Linked DNA regions of Alkalihalobacterium alkalinitrilicum. The main gene of each other region encodes a partner of the protein of the gene in region 2 in a complex. Links are inferred from orthologs where the notes say so. Each region holds a gene or a part of one and is shown on either strand. Other genes may lie near its edges.

Region 1 (3,246 bases), 1.0 Mb from region 2 along the record:
CGACGGCGATTGGTCCTAATGCATCAGGTGTTACATTCCAGTTCCCTAAACCTACAACAAGACAACTCGCCTCTTTCGTAATCCCAAGTTCGCTTAAAAATAAATTAAACTCACGTGCAAATACTGATTCGACCTTTTCTTGAAGAGCTGTATCTTTTTTTCGAATACCTTGCGTCTCAAATGTCAAATACCGACCAGCCTTTTTCCCTAACCGTTCAGCCCCTTGATCTGTTATTTCTACTCTCGTTATTTTTACACCGTCTTGTTCGCGCTCTTTTACAATTACACCTTCAATCGTTCTTCTTTCTTTAGCGGGTGCCTTTTTTTGTTCTTCTTCTTGAACAATTTCATGGGCCTCGACTGCCAAATCTGTACGGACATTGTATAAGCTTAAGTCTAAATCTTTTTCTGTCACAGAGAGGACCTCCTTTTTATACTTAATTAAAAAAGTCTAGGAATATAGCTGGTTCACCTCTTCAGTAAATTGCTCCTATATGCCTTGGAAATCCAGCCTAGGATAAGGAACTTAAAAAACATCAAGGCTCATCTACTTTAAGCCTGCAAGTGCTATCTACAACGTTGTGCCTATTCTCCTGGTTTTTTTGTCCTCCTTCTTGAACGTTATGCTAACCTTTTGAAAATAGGTTTCCCGCCAAGAAGCTTTTCATTCTTCTATTGCAATTATTCATGGTTTTTGATAGAATGCTGTTTGTTGTACTTATTCACTGTTGTGAAGGTTACTTCAGGGAGGTGAAAGGAATGCCTAACATTAAATCTGCGATTAAACGTGTAAAAACAAACGACAAGCGCCGTGTGCAAAACGCTTCTCAAAAGTCTGCTCTTCGTACAGCTATCAAGAACTTCGAAGCTAAAGTTGCAGCTAACGAAGCAGAAGCAGCGACAGAAGCGTTTGTTGCAGCTGCTAAAAAGCTTGACAAAGCAGCAAGCAAAGGCCTTATTCATAAAAATGCAGCATCTCGTCAAAAGTCTCGTTTACAAAAGCAATTAAACGAAGTATCTGCATAATCGAATGATTGGCTAAAAGATTTAAAAAAGTTAACTTTTTTAAGGTAAAAAACGGAGTAACTCTTTTGGAGTTTCTCCGTTTTTTATTTAGAGAGGAGTCGATTAATTGTTATTTTTATAAAATAAACAAATATCGACTCTGTTGTTCTTCTTTAACTCACAATGCATACCCCTTTTCCCTACTAACCATCTACAAGATCGTTATCGGTGGAACTCCATCAATAATAATTCAATCGCTAAATGTTTATCGACTTGGCCACTTTTGATGTGAAAATCTGTTTCTGCAAGCCTTTCTAATAAACGAAAGAGTGTCGCTTCTTGAAAAGCCTTCGCTTGCTGTCCAGCTAACTTGGCAACATACGGATGAATTTTAATTTGTCCTGCAATTTGCTGCTGTGAATATCCTCTTTTCATCAACTCTTTCACTTGATAAATAATCCGGACTTGGCGCGCTAATAAAGCAACAAGCTTGATCGGATCTTCTTTTTGTCTCATTAAATCAAAATATATTTCTAACGCTTTCTCGATCCGTTTATGAATGAGATGATCAATTAACATAAAAACGTCTTGTTCTACCGTTTTAGCTACAAGTTGATCAACAATTTCTTCATCGACCGTTCCGTGTTCCCCTACATATAACGAGAGCTTTTCGATCTCATTGACGAGCATTAATAAATTACCACCAAGTAGTTGAATAAGCTTTTCTTTACCGCCTTTTGTAAATTCGATCGAGTGACTATCAGCTTGTTCATTGAGCCATTCGTGTAGCATCTTCTCATCGAATTCTTTCGTATCTACAATTTCCGATTGTTTCCGCAACGACTTCACTAACTTTTTTCGTTCATCTAATTTATCAAACGGAGCAGTGAGAATAAAAACCGTTTCAATAACAGGATTTTGTACGTAAGCTTCGAACAATTTCAAGTTGTGCTCGATTTTGCTGTCGTCCTTTTGAGCAGTTAAAAAATAAGCATCCTTTGCGATAACTACACGCTTCGACCCTAAAAACGGAAGTGTATTTGCATCCTCTATCGCAACGTCAATCGGAGTTTCTTTTAATTCATAAGTGGATAAATTAAAATCGTATTCTTCTTCTGTTAGTGTTTGGGCAACAATGGATTGGATTAAGTCTTCTACTAGAAAACGCTCTTCGCCAATTAACAAATAAAGTGGGAAAATTTTATTTTTGCTAATATTTCGCTTTGTTTCTATGTATGACATTATTTAGTCCCTTCCTCATTGGTTGGATATTCCTAAAAGAGATTGGTAATATTATTATGGGTAATATGTAAAGTAATGTCTATACCTACAAGAAAGTTTACTCACATGAAAAAGAGGCTAACCCATTGTTGTTGTAGTTCCACAACTTATATCCAGATAATGAAACGGCTTGCGTCGCATTTCATATAAGTTAGAAACCACATTACATGAGTTAACCCCCATTTATGATAAACGCCATCAAAAGGACCCTAGGAAACCCTTCAAATGACGATAATCATGAACGACGACCTCTACACTAATTATGATATCCTATGCAAATGAAAAGTATAGGTGACAACTCTTTACAGCAGTGGAAGATAAAATTTTAAAATTTGACAATGAATAGACAATCACAGAAAGTACCTATGGATTGTATGGATTTTTTTCTTGTCTTCCCTTATACTAAAGATTGAAATAGGAGGGGTTACTAATGAGTGAGTTCGAAAAAAGAGTACAATGTAAACGCAACGATGCGATCGATTCAGGCGTTGGGTTTATCGTTTCTTTCGGCTTCTTTGCCACTTTATTTATTATCGCTTCACTAATTGACGTATTTGGCAACATGTAAGAAACCTATACTTAATTAGAAAAAGGGTTACCATTACGGTATCCCTTTTTCTTCTTTTCGTTGTAGTTTTGTTTCCAACTCCATTATAGTTTCTTCTGTAAATGTAATTCGAATAGCACCGTGTTCATCCGTACGAAAAATCTTTATGTTTCGCTCTTCTAAAGCCAAAATAACCTCATCATGCGGGTGTTTAAATCGATTGTTACGACCAGCTGAAATGAGCACTTTATTCGGTTGCATATGGTCAAGAAATCGAGGGGTAGACGAAGTACGACTACCATGATGGCCAGCCTTTAGAATATCAACGCTAAGATGCGGATATTGGCGGATCAACCGTTCCTCCCCATTTTCCTCTAAATCACCTGTAAACAGCCAAGAAACGCCGCCTAATA
Region 2 (3,238 bases):
GTTACTTCATCCGCATACTCTAAGTCTCCTCCCACAGGTAAACCATGGGCAATTCTGGTCACTTTTATGCCTGTAGGTTTAACTAAACGTGAAATATACATAGCTGTAGCTTCACCCTCAATATTCGGGTTCGTCGCAATAATAATTTCTTGTACCGTTTCATCTTGTAGACGCTTTAATAGCTCTGGGATTTTAATATCCTCAGGGCCAATACCATCCATTGGAGAAATCGCTCCATGTAACACATGGTATAGACCATAGTATTCCTTCATTTTCTCCATTGCAATAACATCTTTTGCATCTTGAACAACACATATAGTTGAACGATCTCTTTTCATATCCTCACATATTCGACACGGATCCGTATCGGTAATATTATGACACACCGAACAATATGATAGGTTACGTTTAGCGTTTACTAGTGCTTTTGCAAAGTCTAGCACATCATCTTCTTTCATATCTAGAACAAAAAAGGCCAGACGACTGGCTGTTTTGGGGCCGATGCCTGGCAATCTCATAAAGCCTTCCATTAATTTTGCTATTGGTTCAGGATACTGCAAACAGTTTACCTCCTTAGAGTGTTACGTTGCTTAGAACAACCCTGGCATATTCATACCTTTTGTATACTTACCCATATCCTGTTCTACTAGCTCATCGACTTTTTTCAACGCTTCATTCATAGCTGCTAAAATTAAGTCTTGTAGCATATCTACATCATCAGGATCTACTACTTCTTCTGAAATTTTAATATCTAGAATTCGTTTATCGCCACTCGCTACAACAGTCACCATACCGCCTCCTGCTGTCGCTTCAACTGTTTTTTCCTTTAATTCTTCCTGTGCTTGCATCATCTGTTTTTGCATCTTTTGTACTTGTTTCATCATTTGTCCCATGTTCTTCATATTAACTACCTCCAAATATTATTTACTTTCAATAATTTCTATTAAATCCGAACCCACTAATTTAATGGCCTCATCGACAATAGGATCTTCCTCTGGTTGATCTGTATCACCACGTTGTTCTCTTAAGAAGTCTTCTTTTATTTTATCCCATTGAATTAATAAAATTGATAAGAAACTCATCTGTTTTTGGTAAACTTGCTGGACGACATTTTCCACATCGGATCTAAACTTCGATTCAATCATATCTCTATGCATTTCGTTTTGAAATGCGAGTACAATATTATCACTTGAAGCAGCAACAGGTTTACAATCACTTAGCCAAGCTTGCGCAGGAACACTATGTTGTTTCACTCGCTCCATTACTAAGCCCCACTGACCACTAACCGTTTGCAAATCTTGTTTGGTTGCTTTCTTTAATACTTCTTTTACTTGAGGGGAAACTGTTTTGCCTCCTAGCGAAGGGGAGCTTTTTCTTTGTAACGGTTTAGGAGCTTCTTTCCGTTTTTCACCAGCAACTAAATTTGATTGTCCAGACTTTAAGTCTTGTATTTCTTTTTCAAGACTAGCCAATTTTTTTTCAAGCGTTGTAACCTTTTCATCATCAACTACAGACTGCGTTGTTGATGATGCTGATGTTTGACACAGTTTAACAATCGCAAGCTCTAAAAATATTTTTCCTTGTGTTGCCCATTTCATTGCTTGTTGACTTTCACTAAGTAAATGAAGCCATTCATAAATGGAAGCTTGAGAAACTTCATTTGTTAGTTTTTCAAATTGAACATCCACCTTGGCTCTCTCCAGCATTCCTTCGAGTGATGGAGCTGTTTGATATAAAAGAATATCCCGATAATAAAAAATCAAATCTTCAATAAAGCGTTGAGGGTCTTTCCCTTCAGCCAGAAGGACATTCACTGATTTTAAAGCCTGTACCGAGTCTTTTGCCTGGATTGCATTTACAATATCCGACAAAAAGTTTTGGGAAACTGCTCCTGTTATTGAAAGTACATCCTCAAGTGTTACTGCGTTTTCTGAGTAGGACATGGCTTGGTCTAATAAGCTAAGAGCATCACGCATCCCACCATCAGCAGCACGAGCAACCATTTGTAGAGCCTCGTCATTAACTTCAACATCGTAGTGACTAATGATAAATTTCATTCGTTCTACTAAAGCTTCATTTGAAATTCTCTTAAAATCAAAACGTTGACAACGAGAAATAATCGTCAAAGGAATTTTATGAGGTTCTGTTGTTGCTAAAATAAACAGAACATGCTTTGGTGGCTCTTCAAGAGTTTTTAATAACGCATTAAATGCACCTGTTGATAGCATATGAACTTCATCAATAATATACACTTTATACCGAACTTCATTAGGTGCAAATTTTACTTTATCACGAATATCGCGGATTTCATCAACACCATTATTAGAAGCAGCGTCAATTTCAATCACATCAACAATCGAACCGTCAGTAATCCCTTTACATGACTTACATTCATTACATGGCTCAGGCACTGGCGCTCGATCACAATTAATTGCTTTTGCAACAATTTTAGCGGCGCTGGTTTTTCCTGTTCCCCTAGGTCCTGTGAAGAGATAAGCATGGGAAAACTTATTATGTACTAAAGCATTTTGCAACGTCTTCGTAATATGTTCTTGTCCAGCAATATCTCTCAACTGCTGAGGTCTCCATACACGATATAGTGCTTGATATCCCAACTCCTACTCCTCCTCGGTCACTATTGCTTTCATTATACCTTAATTCGCCTACTATTTTCAAAAGACAAATAAAAAAACAGCTTATAATAAGCTGTTTTACATTTATTTTAAATTTAAAGCCGTGCACCTTCCTTCGATCAAGTTGCCCCAAGCGTTACCTAAGCAGTTAGCTCGGCCCAGGCGACTCTGCGGCACACGGAAGGGGCCACTTACTGCTGCTTCCTTCCGGACCTGACAGGGTTCATGGGTTTCCGTTGCGCAGAACCCAAGCGTCAACACCACTTACTTAGGTCAGACCTCACGACAACAAGACCTCGAGAAGGGATTCAGCCTCGCTACAGCGGATTGCGAGTACAGGGCACCGCTACCTCCCCACCTAGCACGACAAATTTAATAACAATTTTAGGTGCGCCTCTTATGTGACGCATAATTTAGTATAGAGGTTTTCAATATAAAATGCAATAGCAATACTTTCGTCTATTGGTTATTATTTCTGAGAACTTCAGCATGTACCTCTTCTGTATTAAGTATATCATAATAACGTCAAATTATTTATTTAACTTTTGCCTTTGTCTTAAAGTTTTAAAGAAATCTTTTAATAATTGGGCACATTGATCAGCAAG

What was found.
Region 1: dnaX (region 2) and holA share a complex: the UniProt entries of both Bacillus subtilis proteins name them as parts of the DNA clamp loading complex. The link is inferred for Alkalihalobacterium alkalinitrilicum from one-to-one orthologs.

What each region holds. Positions count from the first base shown.
Region 1 is NZ_KV917368.1:2,673,571-2,676,816, forward strand. What follows is about bases 238-3,151. They hold holA (DNA polymerase III subunit delta), read right to left. Parts: upstream 2,248-3,151; coding sequence 1,228-2,247; downstream 238-1,227. Other genes in these bases: gpr (GPR endopeptidase), read right to left, coding at 238-415; rpsT (30S ribosomal protein S20), read left to right, coding at 760-1,026; BK574_RS12845 (YqzM family protein), read left to right, coding at 2,717-2,854; BK574_RS12850 (DNA internalization-related competence protein ComEC/Rec2), read right to left, coding at 2,888-3,151. Outside these bases: more of gpr, read right to left, coding at 1-237; more of BK574_RS12850, read right to left, coding at 3,152-3,246. UniProt on the Bacillus subtilis protein: Part of the beta sliding clamp loading complex, which hydrolyzes ATP to load the beta clamp onto primed DNA to form the DNA replication pre-initiation complex.
Region 2 is NZ_KV917368.1:3,714,208-3,717,445, forward strand. Bases 269-3,174 are described here. They hold dnaX (DNA polymerase III subunit gamma/tau), read right to left. Parts: upstream 2,616-3,174; coding sequence 921-2,615; downstream 269-920. Other genes in these bases: recR (recombination mediator RecR), read right to left, coding at 269-560; BK574_RS18100 (YbaB/EbfC family nucleoid-associated protein), read right to left, coding at 591-902; tadA (tRNA adenosine(34) deaminase TadA), read right to left, coding at 3,164-3,174. Also shown: more of recR, read right to left, coding at 1-268; more of tadA, read right to left, coding at 3,175-3,238. UniProt on the Bacillus subtilis protein: Part of the beta sliding clamp loading complex, which hydrolyzes ATP to load the beta clamp onto primed DNA to form the DNA replication pre-initiation complex.